One region of the Chryseobacterium sp. JV274 genome, then DNA from elsewhere that is predicted to be linked to it. Evidence: riboswitches for the same ligand, from Rfam matches in the RefSeq annotation. Region 1 holds a riboswitch; each other region holds the start of a gene.

Region 1 (4,097 bases):
GGATAGCCAGAGCAATTTGCTTACACGTCTCTGAACGGGGCTGATCATCACGTACAAAAGACCATTGTAAGATCGTAACAGGACCTGTGAGCATTCCTTTTACCCATTTTTCAGTCTGGGATTGTGCATATTGGGACCAATATACCGTCATTGGTGTCGGGCGGGAAACATCACCGAAGATCACAGGAGGCTTTACACAACGGCTTCCGTAGCTTTGTACCCAGCCATTTTTTGTAAATACAAAACCTTCCAGCTGCTCTCCGAAATATTCCACCATATCATTACGTTCAAATTCCCCGTGAACCAATACATCTATCCCTATTTCTTCCTGCCAGTTAATCGTTCTCTGGGTCTCTTCTTTCAGTAAGGTATCATACTGCTCTGCCGTCAGCTCTCCTTTTTTGAATTTTGCTCTCCAGCTTCTTACCTCAGTGGTCTGCGGGAATGACCCAATGGTTGTTGTTGGGAATAAAGGAAGCTGCAGTACTTTCTGTTGTTCTTCTTTACGGATTTTGAAAGTATTTATCCTTTGAGCATCTTTTTCAGTAACCGCATTTGCTCTTTGCTTCACGTCATCATTATGAATAAGAGAAGATGTTCTTCTGCTTGCAATTGCTTTTTTATTATCTTCAAAAGCGGCAAGAATCTGTTTATTCTCTGTTCCGGATGCCAGTTCTTTAAGCGTTACCACTTCTGCCACTTTTTGTTTGGCAAAAGCCAGCCAGTTTTTAATTTCCGGATTAAGTGTGGTTTCAAAATCCAGATCACAAGGTGAATGAAGTAATGAAGAGGAAGGAGCAATTAAAACCCTTTCAGATCCTAATTTCTCAACTGCTTTTTGAATGAAAGACAAAGACTTTTCATAATCATTTTTCCAGATATTTCTTCCGTCAACCACACCCAATGAAAGGCCTAAGCTTTCCGGAATGACATTCAGAATATCATCTAACTGTTCAGGGTTTCTAACCAAATCAATGTGTAAAGTATTCACAGGAAGTGATACCGCAAGTGATCCATTATCTTTTAATCCGTCAAAATAAGTGGCAATAATAAATTTCAGTTTCGGAAAGCGTTTTCTTATTTCGGTATAAATAAAATGATATGTTTCTTTTGCTTTCTCCGTTAAATCCAATGCCAGAAAAGGTTCATCAAACTGAATCCATTCTGCACCCTGCTCCTGAAGTTTTGTTAAAATCTCTGTATATACGGAAAGAAGGTTTCCAGCGAGATCCAGTTTATCAAATCCTTCTTCTTTCTCTTTTCCTAACAACAGATAAGAAACTAGTCCGATAATGACCGGTTTTGCATTGATTCCTGCCTGCTTTGCTCCTGCAAATTCATTGAAAATTTTATCTGAACTCAGTTTAAACTGTTGATTTTTATAAAACTCGGGAACGATATAGTGATAATTGGTATCAAACCATTTTGTCATTTCCATCGCTGTGATATCCAGTCCTTCTTTCTGATATCCTCTTGCCATGGCAAAATAAAGATCCAGCTCAGAATTGTTTTTTTTAAGCACTACTTCATGATAACGTGTGGGAATTGCCCCTACCACAAGACTCATATCCAATACCTGATCATAATATGAAAAATCATTACAGGGAATAAGGTCTATACCGGCTTCTTTCTGAATGTTCCAGTTTTGGTTACAGATATTTCTGCCCGTATTCAGAAGTTCTTCCAAAAGGATTTTACCTGACCAATATTGCTCGCAGGCTTTTTTGAGTTCTCTTTTGCTACCAATACGCGGATAGCCCAGAATGTGAGTTTGCATTTTTTTTACTTTTTAATTAAACTTAATGGTAAAGTCTTTTAAAAATGCTTCGTAATGTTTTAACGGATAAAAATTTCAGGATCATGATATAACAAACAATACAATTCCCTTACAGAGAAAGTGTATAAATCCGATATATCATCTGTATGACCCAAAGCTTCAGACCGCGAAAGCATCGTCAATTCAGTAAAGGCAGGTCTCCTGACTTGTAACAGTTTCCATCATCCTTCCCGCTTTTGGCAGTGGATATATAAGGACAGAAACCTTTGGTATGTTACTTACAGTTGCGCGACAGCTCGTGATTCTCACACGATTCCCTATTAATCTACGTTACGTAAAACCTTTCCTGTTTGATGAAGTATCTCTAAAGAACTGTACTTTTACCTGTAATGATAGTCATCAGTAAAAGTTTTTAATCTTGTGTAAAATTAACAATACAGAATAAACACACAATAAAAGCTAATTAATTAAGCAAAATAAACTTTAAAAAACACAGTAAAAAGCATATAATTCTTTACATTTGACTGTTTTTATAATCTAAAAGAATAATATTCTGTGGAACAACTCGATGATAAGGATGTACAGCTGCTGAGGCTGCTCCAGAAAAATGCAAAACTGACCGTTAAAGAGCTTGCTAAAGAAGTGAACCTCTCCACTTCACCTGTTTTTGAAAGAGTAAAAAGATTGGAACAGGAAGGGTTTGTGAAAAGATATGCCGCTGTTCTTGATGCTGAAAAACTCAACCGTGGGTTTACGGTTTTCTGTCAGATTAAGCTGAAAATTCACGACCGATCTGTAGGTTATGATTTTGTGAAAGAAATTTTAGAAATTGAAGAAGTTGCAGAATGCTACAATATTTCCGGAGATTTTGATTTTCTTCTGAAAGTTCAGGTACGGGATATGAAACATTACCAGGATTTTGTGTTTAATAAACTGGGATCTGTAGATTCTATAGGGAGCACTCACAGTACGTTTGTCATGGCTGAGGTGAAAAACAATCATGGAATCACCATATAATAAAAATGGAAAATTGAGAATTGAAAATGGAAAATGATACTTAACTTAAACCATGCTATTTTCAATTCTCTATCTTCCAATGTATTAATTTCCTTTAAAGTCCGGGGTTCTTTTTTCTATAAATGCCCCGATACCTTCATGGTGGTCTTCTGTTGTAAACAACTCTCCGAATAATGCAGCTTCCTGTTTTAACCCATCCGTAATGTGCAGTTCAAATCCTGTATTTAAAGACTGTTTTGCTTTTGCCACAGCTACAGGTCCTCTTGCGGCAATTGTTTCTGCCAGTTTTTGAGCTTCGTTGAGTAATTCTTCGGGCGCAAAAACATGATTGACAAAACCAAAATCTTTACAAGCTTCTGCGGAATAAAATTCTCCGGAGAAAACCATTTCCCTTGCTTTGTATAATCCGATAGCTCTTGGCAGACGCTGGGTTCCGCCAAAACAAGGCAATAATCCTAATGTCACTTCAGGGAGTCCAAATTTTGCTTTCCCGCTAGCCAGGATAATATCACAGGATAATGCCAGTTCACACCCTCCTCCCAATGCAAAACCGTTCACAGCAGCTATCACAGCAAACGGAAGTTCTTCAATAGCATTAAAAGCAGTTTGTGCAGCAATAGAAAAAGTCTCTGCTTCTGCGGGAGTCATTTGCTGCATGGCTTTAATGTCAGCCCCTGCAACAAAAGCTTTTTCCCCGGAACCGGTAATAATTAATACTCTGATATTTTTATCTGATCTTATCTTGCTGGCAAATGATTTCAGTTCCTGTAAAACCTGTTCATTCAAGGAGTTTAATGCCTGCGGACGGTTTATCGTCAGCGTTCCGACAGGTCCGTTTTGTTGATATAATAATGTTTCGAAAGTCATTTTTTTAATTGATAGTTGATAATTATTAAAAAGTAATCATAGACAGTATTTACCTTCTATTCAATTTTTAAAGGTCTCTGTTTAGAAATTGAATAATACTTGAAAAGTCTGTTTTTCCATTTCCGGATTCGCTCCACATTCTGTACAAATTCAATGCGGTATTGCCAAGAGGTGTAGATGTTTTGGTTTCCAAACCCGCTTCTGCAGCAAGGCCCAGATCTTTTGTCATCAGGTCTACGGCAAAACCACCAGAATAATTACGGGAAGCCGGAGCATTTTCCATTACTCCCGGATAGGGATTATAAACATCCAAGGACCAGTTTTTCCCGGAACTCTTCTGCATAATCTCACTTAAAACCTGAGGATTAAGACCATGTTTCACCCCCAGATTGATAGCTTCTGAAGTTCCGATCATGTGAATGGCCAACAGCATATT
Region 2 (4,097 bases), 1.7 Mb from region 1:
AATCCCATAGAAACATAATTTCTGGCATCTGTCATATAGATATCTTCTGTGATTGGGTTTACAGCAATTCCGTAAGGTGTTTTAATCGCAGTTTCGTATTCTTTGTCAAAAATGCTGTTGGCAATAATTTGTTCTGTTTTTACATCAATGATCCCAAAGCTCTTCTTATAGCTGTGCGTGTTGTAATTGAATTCATTTCCGTAGAAATAGAGTTTATCATTAACGATTGTCATTTCACTCACTGCGAGGTGGAAATCTTTTTTAACAATTCCTGTTGCTGCATCTATAAGGTATAGGCTGGAAGGAACGTTATAATAATCTCCTCTTGAACTCACGTACAGATCACCGTAATTATCTTTTTTAATGTGGTGAAGATTAATCGCAACATTTAATTTTTGGATTTCAGTAAAAGTGTTCAGGTCTATTACAGAAACGGTATTGTCGTAATCAGGAGCTTTGTATCCTCCGGAATTGGCCACAAATAATTTATTCCCTACAATTTCCATTTCTTCCGGTTGATACCCTACTACCACTTCACGCTGGATGGAAAGAGAAACTGTATCAATTTCCACAATTTTTCCTTTGGGTGCTTTTGGATTAACCGCTACCGGACCTGCATAGCTGCTGGCATAAGCTTTCCCTCCTTTAAAGGTTAAATAACGGCAGTTCTGTAATGGAATAGAAGTAATACGTTTGGCTGTTTTGGCATCCAACACTTCAATCTTGTTGGAAACATTGACAACAATATACAGCTTGCTTCCGTAGATCTTAATATCATTTCCAACATCTCCCAGCTCTTTTACAACATTCGGATTAATCTCCGCGTAGATGTTCCTGTAATAGGTTCCTTTGGTATAATCAAAAAAGTCCAAGGTACATTTGTTGCTTCCCATATTTCCTTCATTCAGCATGTAGAAACCTTTGATTGCTGTATTTTCTGATGGAAGTCCCTCTACCACTTCCTGGCGGACAATAATATCATCCGTACGGCATGAACTAAGAAAAGCTAAGACAAGAAATAAAAAGTAAAAGTTTAGTTTTCTCATAAGGTAAAGTTTAGAATAAGTTTAAAGTTTCTGCCCGGCATCGGATAATTGATCACTACATCATAATATTGGTTGAAAATATTATTCATCTCAAGGCTTACTTTAAATTGATGATTCGCCCAGTTGAATTTTTTCTGAACAGACAGATCATGGGTATACCAAGGCTGTACATAATTGTATTGAATGTTGTCCTGGTTCACATCATACCTTTCTCCTACATACATCGCACTGTAATTGAAACTCCAGTCTTTATAGTCCGCCATCAGGGTGAAGGAGCCACTATGCCATGGTGTGTAAGGAATCTGATTTCGGTAGAATGTATCCTCCGGATCTGTCATATCTCTTGCACTTTGGTAAGTGTAGGAAAGCAAGGGTCTCAGTTTTACTTTTCCTAACTGCATTTCTGCCTGAACATTCACGTCAGCACCTATGATTTCAACCCGTCCAAGGTTCATCATCAGCCAGCGGAACATACTTCCGTTAGGGGCTGCAACAATCTTATCCTGTACTTTGTTGTAATAACCGTCTACTTTAGCATAAAAGGATGTAAAGAATCGGTTTTTATAATTCTTCTGATACGTAAATCCTACATCATACTGATTGGTAAATTCCGGCTTCAGGTAAGTATTTCCGATATTAGTGTAATACAGATCATTGAAGGTTGGCAGTCGGAAAATCCTTTTATAGAAAGCTCTTAAAGTAAGTTCAGGAATTATTTCAGGCTGGTAGCTCATAAATACAGCGGGGGTCCATTCTCTGCTGTCTCCGGGTCTTTTATTTTTTCTTACTTCTTCAAAAGTAAAAGTTCCTAAAAGGCTGCCCAGGATCTTGAATCTGTTCCACTGATACGTTGTTGCCAATGCAACCAATGTAGTGTAACGTGTAGGATAAGAAAAGTTATCCAGATTGGCATCCAGATTATTGTACTGAAAATCCCCGCTCAGACTGACATCCCAATTGGATGTGATAGAATAGATATTGGATGAGGAAAGATAGAGCTCTCGTTGGATATAGGTGTTATCGGTATGAATAATAGACTGTGAGCGAACAGTATCCATAAAATGAGTGTAATCGTAGGCAAACTTTGCTTTCAGCTGAGTTTCAAATCTGGGAAACAGTTTTTTCCGAAGATTGGCCTGCACGAAATAATTTTCATCAGAAAGTCTTGCTCCTCTTCCTCCAAAACGGCCATTCACAATAGGAGCCGGCATTCCACGGTCTGAAATATAACCATAGCCTCTTACATTCCAGCTTCCGTTATTTAAAGTTCCGTTTAACGAAGTTTCAAAACGTTTCGCTTTGATATCTGAGTCCTGCCTCTTTGCAATCGTATCATAAGCCTGCTGTCCATCAGGATATTTCTTGGCATACCGAAATCTGTAAATCCCATCACTTTGCAGAAATTCTCCACTGAAGCTGGCAGAAGTTCTGTCTGAAATTTTCTGTTCCAATCGGAATGACGGATTAAAAAGGTCTATGGAGGCACTTTTTGCTCTTATCACAAGATTGGTTTTCTTTATTCCTTTAAATACAGGCGTTTTAGGCTGTAAATAGATAGATCCCGAAGAACCGAAATCTTTTGCCGGCTGAAAAATCTCGCTTTTCTGCCCGTTATACAATGATATTTCTTCCAGATCATCCAAAGAATATCTTCCCAGATCTACCAGTCCGTTCTGTGCATTTCCCAGTTGAATTCCATCATAGAAAACGCCTACATGCTGACTTCCGAGGCTTCGGACATTAATGGTTTTCAATCCGCCAATCCCTCCATAGTCTTTGATCTGAACACCGGAAAAATACCGAAGAGCATCTGCTACAGAATGACTGTTCAGTCTTTCCAGCTGCTCGCCCTGCAGGGTTTGTGCCGGAAGAATTTCTTTGAAGTTTTTCTTGTAAAGGTTGATCCCTTTGATTGATTCTTCCTGAACACTGTCTTTTTTGGTTTGAGAAGACAAAAGATGAAATGTTAACACCAGTATTGTGAAAACAGCTTTATGAATTGCAGATATAGTTAATTTTGCCGCCATTAGCTCATTTAGGATAATGAAGACGCTAATGGATATAAGAATACAACGACAAAGCACAGCTGTCACTGCACAGAATCATTGATGTCCTAAGCTTTATTCCACGAAAGCGTCAAACGATTATTTTCTGGCAGGTCTTCTGACTTACTCCATTTTTGAAATCCTTCCCATTAAAAAACAGTGGATATATTCTTCAAAAATCTTGGTGCGGAGCTTACAGCAGCGGGTCTGTTCCGGATTTTCACCGGATTCCCTTTTAAGAGCTTTTTAGGGCTCACCAAATTTCGGCAAAGATAAAAAATTATTCCTAACCCCCAATTAAAATCATGATTCATAAACAATTAAAGCTCCCGAAGGAGCTTTAACATGATTAAAAAGGGGTTTTATTTAAATTCCGATATTCAGGAAAATACTAAATCTGGATTTTGCTTCAATATCACCACCAGCCAAATGGGTATACATAGGAAGCATGAGTTCACTTCCCAGGCTCAGTTTTTTATAAGAGGCTTCAAACCCAATCTTCCCATACAATGCACTTCCGGCTGTATTGGGCAGGGCTTCATCAAACTGCTTGTTCTGAGCATACACTTCTCCCTGCACTCCGGTTTTTACAGAAAAGATAGATTTTTCATTTCCTGCAACCTGATAAAATCCTGTTGCAGCGTAGTTCCACTGGTTTCCGAAATGGTAATTCTTCTTATTTTCCGTTTTGATTGTATAGTCTGTATTGACCAATACAGCTACTTTATTCTTTTGAAATTTATAATTCAAAGCCGCCTGATAATCCCAGCTTCCTGTTCCCAACTGAAAACTCGGATTGACTCCGGATGCTCCTTTTTCATCAAACTTTCCCAAAGGAATTTTCACGCCCAAACCTCCGCTCACGTGATGGAAATTATCTTTAGAGCTCATTAGCTGATAGATTCCCATCAGGTTCAGATCTCCGATTCCGTTGATTTTGATATCTCCCTGCATAGTCCTTTTTTCATGAAAATGAAATGGCAGACTTGCATATACACTTAGTTTT
Region 3 (4,097 bases), 3.5 Mb from region 1:
AAGTTCCTTTCGGAGTTGTAAAAGCTGAAGAAGGATATGCCAATGTACGGGTTCATAAAGACAATTACAGAAAAATTGTAGATAAGATCCGTATGCGTAAAGGAGATGTATTTGTTTATGTAAAACCTGCTCCCGGAGAAACAGAGTGGATCTGGATCAAATATCCTGAAAAACAGGATGAAGACAAACCATTTGTACGTTATGAAACACTGGACAAAGAAGGAATGGTCAATAAAGAACGTATTGCTTATATAGACCAGCTTCCGGCCTATACTCCCTCCAGGTCCAAAAACGGAAAATCACTTATTTTCACAGATAATTCTGATCCAAAAGTTCCTACTGCCCAAAGAAGCAAAGTTGTGATTGATATCTACCCTTCCAATGCCGGCTACCGTAAAAAGGAAAAAGATGCGGAAGGAAAACTTCTTACCATTGATAAAGTAAAACCTTGGGGAATCGGAAATGATCTTCCTGAAGGAATGACTGAGATCAAATCAATCAGAGTACAACAACCCGGAAGAGGTTCTGTCTTTGTAAGAGAAGCCATCAAAAACATGTTCCAGCCTACTATGGATTTTGAGAATATTGGCGTAACCTCCCTTGACACCGATAATATTTTCTTATACATGATAAACGGTTCAGGAGAAAACAGATACACCACGCTGTGGACCATCAAGAAAGGAAGAGTAATCAGCCAGATTATTTACCATAATCCGGAATAAATTCATTATTTTTGCACTCGAAAAGTTTTACGCTTATTCATCACAGGAATTGGTTCTGCATCACTGCAGATTAAAAGGGAACCGTGTGAAAATCACGGACTGTCGCGCAACTGTAAGTAACTGAAATCTTTATCAAAGATCCACTGTGCGAGGCATGGGAAGGAGATAAAAGATGTTACAAGTCAGGAGACCTGCCTATTTCTTTAAACAAATAACTTTCGCGATTTGAAGTTGTATTGATCTGATGGATTGTTTCAGGGGGTTCTTTAAGTTCCTGTCATTATTCTGTTGTTTTAATATCGTTTTCATTTCGCTTTAATTAATAATGATATATGACTACAGAAGAAAGAATTGAAGCATCCGAAACCAGAATCTTTAAAGCGGTTTTCCCTAACACAACCAATCATTACGATACCCTTTTTGGTGGTACGGCCATGCAGCTGATGGACGAAGTAGCTTTTATTACAGCCACACGATTTGCCAGAAAAAGAGTGGTAACAGTGAGCAGTGACAAGATCGATTTCAAGAAACCTATTCCAGCCGGAACTATTGTTGAACTGATTGGCAAAGTTTCATACGTAGGAAAAACAAGTATGAAAGTAAATGTTGAGATCTATACCGAGCAGATGTATTCCTATGAAAGAGAAAAAGCCATTGTAGGTGATTTTACTTTTGTAGCGATTGACGAATTCAAGAAACCAATTCAGATACTATAAATGATAAATTTTCGGGCGGCCAAAGGCCGCCCGAAAATTATTCTATTTTCAATAAATTTATTTCACAACTTTTTCAGTTTCCAGGCTTCTGCTCAGCAGCAGTTCAAAGGCTTCTCCCATTTCATCCGATGCTCTGCTGATAGCATTTTCAAGCATATTCCGGATTTGTTTTTCTGTTACTCCGGCTTCCGTCCAGCTTTTTCCTGAAGTATGAGAATTTAAGATAAATGGCATAATTCTGTCGATTCCACAGGCAAAAATAGCATCCGGTGTTTTCTCATCTTCAAACTCAAGCCATAGATTGAAGAACTCTGTACGCAAAGGCTCATCCAGGATACCGAAAATCTTTTGTGCAGATGCTTTCTCTCTGTCAAACTTCCCTACCATTGCTTTTTCATCAAAAATAAAGGTATCCCCAGCTTCTATCTCTACCAAATCGTGAATGGAAAGCATTCTTATCACTCTCAACAGATCAATATCTGCACGGTTTTTAGCATATGGATAAAGAATCTGAGCCAGAATGATGATCTGCCATGAATGTTCCGCAGTATTCTCTCTTCGGGAATCGTCAGCATTATAATTTCTTCGCTGTACATTTTTCAAGGCATCCACTGCCAGGATAAAATCAATCTCTTTCTGAATTTTCATCTTACTTTTCTCTATTATATTGTTCTGAAGGGTACACCTTTGTTTTGGTTACCCACTTATTATTGATCTTTTCTTTAGTGATCACTTTTACGCGGCCTTCTACCGTCATATCTTCTTCTTTTTCAAAGACTTTATCAAGTCCTTTATTGGGAACAACAGCATATTCAGTGGTAAAAATATCACAACAGCCAGATTTTCCATAGGAGATCAGGCGCTTACGTTTCACATCCACATCAAAAATATCAAGAGCACTGGACGCAAGATCCGTAAGTTCTTTACTCTTCACAAATGCCATTCTTGTACTGTTGAATACATAAACGTCATAGGAAGCAGCGCTATAGTTTCCCATATTCCCGTTCCTTACCGCTATATCTTCAGTTCCGTCAAAATTAAAATCATTAATGATTACAGAGTTCTGTTTATTTGTCAGCTGGATCATTTTTCCCAGCCTGGGCTTTTCAGTCTGATCTGTTTCCAACACCAGATTATCCGATGCAAAAGTCTGTACCTTTGTATTTTTATGATCAAACAATTCTACAGTTCCTTTGCCGCTGCACCGGTCATCATAGCAATTTTCTACCTGGATGATTGCATCATAATTCTTTGATGCATTTTTAACCTCAAACTGATATTGTCCGAAACATGCAGGCCCCAGTAAAACAAAAGCCGGTAAATGTTTATACTTATTGAATAAATTCATGGTAATAGTAAGTGATTTAGGTGTTTTTTTCCTAACAAAAATACGAATCATAATACCGATCTCAAAATTCCGGCCTTATTATCTGTAAGGATCTGAAACATTTTAACAGCCTTTAAATAAAAGAGTGTTCAGTAATAAGAAGCTATTTCCCGCTATACGCTCATACTCCTCGCTCCGTACCTGAACCCAAGCCGCTGTGAGGTAACCGCTGCTATCGGGGCTATATCTTGGGTAATGAGCAATAATTAATGAATGATAACTTTTTTTCTCTTTATTTCTTTCATTTTCATTTAAAATTTAAACATTTTTTGATCAAATTCATTCTTATCAAAATTCATAGTAAAATTTATAAATCTGATTATCAAATATTTATACTATTTATTTTAAAAATTTCACTACTTTGTATTGCATAATACCATTTTATTTACATATCTTTGTAATGTAAAATCGAAATAGGTACAACTAGCTAGGTTCCGAACTTCGAAAATTATATAACTAATTAACAAAACTTATCAAAGATGAATACCGAAAATACCAAAGCGCAAATGCGAAAAGGAATTCTGGAATTCTGTATTCTAAGTCTCATCAATAATCGCGAAATGTATGTTTCTGATCTTATTGACGAACTGAAAAAAGGAAAACTGGATGTAGTGGAAGGAACCCTCTACCCTCTTCTTACAAGACTTAAAAACGGAGAGTTTCTCTCTTACAGATGGGAAGAATCTACAGGAGGACCACCCAGAAAATATTATCAGATCACAGAAAAAGGAAAACTTTTCCTGGATGAACTTCAAAACACATGGAATGAGCTGACAGCCTCAGTAAAAAACATCACCCAACAAAATTAAAAAACAAAGCTATGAACAAGACACTCTCAATAGGACTCGCAGGTTTTTCTTTTACAATAGAAGAACACGCATATATAAAGCTCAGCGATTACCTGAACGCTCTGAGAAGCTCACTGGATGCTTCTGAAGCTGATGAGGTAATGCATGACATAGAAATAAGAATGGTGGAGATTTTCAAAGATTCTCTGGGAAAACGTGAAGTAATAAATGATACCGATGTAGAAAAGGTAATCGCACAGATCGGAAGCCCGGAAAAAATTGAAGAACAGGAAGAGGCTTATTTTTCTGAAAAAACATCTGCCAGAAATACCAATTCAGGAACTTATTATTCCGATAAAAAACAACTGTTCCGTGACCCGGAAAAACAAAAAGTAGCAGGGGTTTGCGCAGGTTTAGCTCAATATGTAGGAATGGATATTACCGCAATGAGAGCAATCTGGCTGGGAATCTTTGTATTAGGAAT
Region 4 (4,097 bases), 3.3 Mb from region 1:
CAGGAGGAGTATATAAATGGAATGCAGCAGGCGGACTTGTACAGATAGGTTCAATATCAAACGGATATCCAGCCGCAGGGAGAACGATTGTTTCAAACGATGGAACCAAAATATCATCTTCTGTTACAAATTCTGCAACAGGATTTAATGAAATATCAACTTATGATGTAGCTACTTCCACATGGGTAAACAGAGGAGGGCTGGTTCCTACCGGTTGGGACGGCAGTGTAAGTTCTACATGGGGAATGTCACCTAACGGAAATACTATTGTAGGGTTAGGATTTCTTACTGCTGCGAACGCACATGCTGTGAAATGGGATGACGTAAACGGAATGGTTGACCTGGGAAGTATAGTTTCCGGACGCAGTTCCAGGGCAAATGCAATCAATGCGGCAGGAACAGTGATTGTAGGGTGGCAGGATGAGCCAACCGGAACAAGAAGCGGTGCAAAATGGCAGGATGGAGTAGAAAGTTTTATTACAGATAATAACGGGAATAATGTAGGAGAAGCAGGCGGAATTTCGGCTGATGGAAATACCATTATAGGATCTGCAAATCCTAATCCTTATGTTTGGAATGCTACAAGCGGACTGACTTATATAACACATCCTAATGCTTCGTTCAATTTCAAAGGAGGAGCTACAGGAATTTCAGCTGATGGAACACGAGTTATTGGTTTTTACAGAGCATTTGGAGCACCTCCAATGTCGGGAGAAGGTTTTATCTGGACTGCATCTGCCGGAAGAATTAATCTGAATGATTATGCAGTATCCTTAGGAATTGCAACGAATGGAGTAACGATGGGACTTCCTCTGGCGATTTCACAAGACGGAAAGAAAATTGCCGGATCAGGGACGAATGCTTCAGGTCAAATAGTTGCTTTTTATCTGGATACTTCTGAATTCTTATCAGTAAATGATACCGTGAAAGAGAAAAATAGTGTTGGCATTTATCCTAATCCTGTAACTGATGTGCTTTATTTTAAAGGAACAGGAAAAATAGAAAAAGCAGAAATCTATAATATGGTTGGGCAAAGGGTGAAATCATTCAATACTGTGGAAGGACAAATTGATGTTTCATCTTTATCAAAAGGAGATTATATTCTGCAATACTCTGTGAAAGGAGAAAAACAAGCTTATAAATTCATTAAAAAATAACATATATAAATAGTAAAGTAGTGGGATGATGGCCGTTTTCAATTTTGAAAGCGGCTGTTTTTTATTTGCAAAAGTCTGAAATTTTTGATGTAAAAGCCGGTTTTTTGGCAAATACATATAAAAAACTATCTTTGCAAAAATTTTGGTTTCCAGTATTTTGGAATGAAAAGGGAATTGGGTGTAACTCCCATACTGTCCCCGCAACTGTAAATCGCAATAAAAGTTTCTGCAAACAACCACTGTCTAAAACGGGAAGGAGCAGAATGCGAAAGTCAGGAGACCTGCCAACATTATAATCAAAAAACATATTGCTTTCGGAGGAAAAGTAAAAAAGTATGGATATAAAAAGATCTTTAGTACTGCTTTTTTCATCTTATGGCTGTTTTCTTTTTGGACAAGAGAAAACCATAGACACTATTTATGTCTTCGACAACCAGATGAATAGGGTGAAACTTTTTCATCCCGTAAAAATAATTTCGGCAGAAGAGGCCGAGAAAAACTCCAGTAATCTTTCAGAGCTCCTGAGATTTCAGTCACAGGTTTTTATCAAAGAAAATGGCCGAGGGGCTGTTTCTTCACCATCTTTCCGGGGTACTACCGCTCAGCAGACTGCATTTGTATGGAATGGGATTAATATCAACTCCAGTTTTTTAGGACAGGGAGATATCAATAATATTGCTTTGTTTGGCTATGATCAGATCGGTATAAAAGCCGGCGGTGGAAGTGTAGTCTATGGAAGTGGTGCCATTGGGGGAAGTATTCACCTGAATAATACCCTTGATTTTAATAAAGGTTTCCATGGTTCTTTATTTTCTGAGGTGGCTTCCTTTAATACCTATAATAATTTTGTAAAAGGTTCTTACAGCAATGATAAGTTCAGTTTTAAAGCTTCCGGAAATTATTCTGTAAGTGAAAACAATTATGAGGTAAGCGATCTGAATTACATCAACAGAAATGGAAATTACTATAATACCACATTCAATGCAGGTGCATCCTATAAAATAACCAACGATCATAAAATTTCGTGGCAAAGCCAGTTTTTCGATTCTTCACAGCATTATCCTGTGTATGAAGAAACGGGAACAAAAACAAAATATAAAACTCAAAGTATAAGAAGCCTTCTTTCCTGGGACTGGAATAAAACTAAGTTCAGCAACTCTTTTAAAGCGGCCTATACAGAAGAAAACTTTCAGTATTTCGGTTCGTTAAACCAGCCTAAATCAAGTGGGGGAACAGGGAAAAACTATATCTTTAAAAATGATTTCAATTATTTTCTGAATTCTAAGTGGAATTTTAATCTTATCGGAGAATTTCAGATCAATAAAGGTGAAGGATATCAGAGCGGAATATCCAGTGTCAGTAGAAATATTGGCTCTGTTTCCGGGTTGCTGAGGTATTTTGCTACTAAAGACCTGCGTTTTGAGGGTGGATTTAAGAAAGATTTTGTGGAAGATGTGAAGTCTCCGTTTATGTATTCATTCTCTGGAAAATGGAGTGCCGCAAAATGGTATGATGTAAGCGTTAACGTGTCAAAAAACTTCAGATATCCGTCATTTAATGATATTTATTATGAGCCGGGAGGAAATAAAGATCTGAGACCGGAAACGTCTACCCAGTTTGATATGGTGAATGAGTTCAAAGTAGGAGATTTCAGACTTACTTTGTCTCCTTATTATATGAACATTACAGATCTTATTGTATGGCTGCCTACTGCTTTGGGGTATTGGCAGGCATTTAATGTCAATAAATCTGAATCTTACGGATTGGAATCTCAATTGTCTTTCAGCAAACAATTGGGAAATCATAAAATCCGGGCTAATGCCGGATACTATTATGCAAAATCTATTGATAAGGAAACTAAAATGCAAAGACCTTATGTTCCCATGCACAGAGGAATGGCCAATGTAGATTATGAATACGGTTTCTTTAAGTTTTTCGCACAGGGACTGGTGAATGGCGTTACTTACACTACAAGTGATGAAAAAAGATCAGAAGCAATAGATCCTTATTTTCTTTTAAATATGGGAGTTTCAGCAACACTGGCAAAAAAGTATACTTTAGGATTTAAAGTGAATAATCTAACGAATACTTATTATAAAACGGTTTCTTTTTATCCTTTACCGAAAAGAAACTATAGTGTGTATGCGGCAATAAATTTTTAAAAAATTAAATTGAATAAATTATGAGAATAACTAAACTTTTAACTGTATTATTTGCAGTGGTTTTATTGTTTAACATGTCTTCATGTACAAGTGACTCTGCAGAGTTTGAAATGTCTCCGATCACTTACCAGAACGGATATTTTATCTCTAATGAAGGTAACTTCAACAGCCAGGGGGCTAAAGTAACATTTCTTACAAGAGATTTAAGCCTGAAGCAGGACGATGTATATGGTTATAACAATAGTAAAGAAATCTTAGGTGACGTTCTTCAGACCATTGGTCTTGACGGAAATAAGGCTTATCTTGTGATAAACAACTCGAACAAAATTGTTGTAGTAGACCGTTATACATTTAAGAAATTAGCAGTCATTTCAGATCAGCTTGATAATCCAAGAGGAATTACTTTTGCGAATGGATTTATTTATGTTGCCAACACCAATTTCATTGCTCATACTCAAAGTGTAACTAAATATAAAGCTTCTGATTATTCATTTGTAAGTAAAATCAACATGGCTGATGTTTCTGATAAAACAGTAGAAGCAGGAGGAAATGTTTTCGTACAGAATGCTTCATCAGGATTTGGAAATAAGATTACGTATATCAATACTTCCAACGATAGCAAAACTGAAATTTCCATTCCGAATGGTCAGATTGGAAACACTGTATCTTACAAATCCAATGTTTACACAATTTCTTCAACAGCTACAGATTCTTATATCTACAAGATTACGAGCGCAGGAATTATAACACCGGTAATTACTTTGACAGGAATTCCAAA

The links. A riboswitch is a leader RNA that binds a small molecule or an ion and turns the genes downstream of it on or off. The one in region 1 is predicted to bind cobalamin.
Region 2: another riboswitch for cobalamin. It lies ahead of CHRYMOREF3P_RS15960 (TonB-dependent receptor plug domain-containing protein); the one in region 1 lies ahead of metE (5-methyltetrahydropteroyltriglutamate--homocysteine S-methyltransferase).
Region 3: another riboswitch for cobalamin. It lies ahead of CHRYMOREF3P_RS07810 (acyl-CoA thioesterase); the one in region 1 lies ahead of metE (5-methyltetrahydropteroyltriglutamate--homocysteine S-methyltransferase).
Region 4: another riboswitch for cobalamin. It lies ahead of CHRYMOREF3P_RS08460 (TonB-dependent receptor plug domain-containing protein); the one in region 1 lies ahead of metE (5-methyltetrahydropteroyltriglutamate--homocysteine S-methyltransferase).

Annotation. Positions count from the first base shown of each region.
Region 1 covers NZ_LR824569.1:5,139,816-5,143,912, reverse strand. The annotation lists gene metE (5-methyltetrahydropteroyltriglutamate--homocysteine S-methyltransferase) at 1-1,777, opposite strand, end outside; cobalamin riboswitch at 1,951-2,137, opposite strand; gene CHRYMOREF3P_RS23680 (Lrp/AsnC family transcriptional regulator) at 2,333-2,794, shown strand; gene CHRYMOREF3P_RS23675 (enoyl-CoA hydratase/isomerase family protein) at 2,879-3,661, opposite strand; gene mmsB (3-hydroxyisobutyrate dehydrogenase) at 3,729-4,097, opposite strand, start outside.
Region 2 covers NZ_LR824569.1:3,468,249-3,472,345, reverse strand. The annotation lists gene CHRYMOREF3P_RS15965 (YncE family protein) at 1-1,046, opposite strand, end outside; gene CHRYMOREF3P_RS15960 (TonB-dependent receptor plug domain-containing protein) at 1,043-3,073, opposite strand; cobalamin riboswitch at 3,182-3,367, opposite strand; gene CHRYMOREF3P_RS15955 (transporter) at 3,458-4,097, opposite strand, start outside.
Region 3 covers NZ_LR824569.1:1,679,711-1,683,807, forward strand. The annotation lists gene CHRYMOREF3P_RS07805 (hypothetical protein) at 1-722, shown strand, start outside; cobalamin riboswitch at 756-936, shown strand; gene CHRYMOREF3P_RS07810 (acyl-CoA thioesterase) at 1,055-1,438, shown strand; gene CHRYMOREF3P_RS07815 (HD domain-containing protein) at 1,496-2,086, opposite strand; gene CHRYMOREF3P_RS07820 (XAC2610-related protein) at 2,088-2,786, opposite strand; gene CHRYMOREF3P_RS07825 (PadR family transcriptional regulator) at 3,305-3,634, shown strand; gene CHRYMOREF3P_RS07830 (PspC domain-containing protein) at 3,646-4,097, shown strand, end outside.
Region 4 covers NZ_LR824569.1:1,821,015-1,825,111, reverse strand. The annotation lists gene CHRYMOREF3P_RS08465 (T9SS type A sorting domain-containing protein) at 1-1,157, shown strand, start outside; cobalamin riboswitch at 1,284-1,461, shown strand; gene CHRYMOREF3P_RS08460 (TonB-dependent receptor plug domain-containing protein) at 1,493-3,319, shown strand; gene CHRYMOREF3P_RS08455 (YncE family protein) at 3,340-4,097, shown strand, end outside.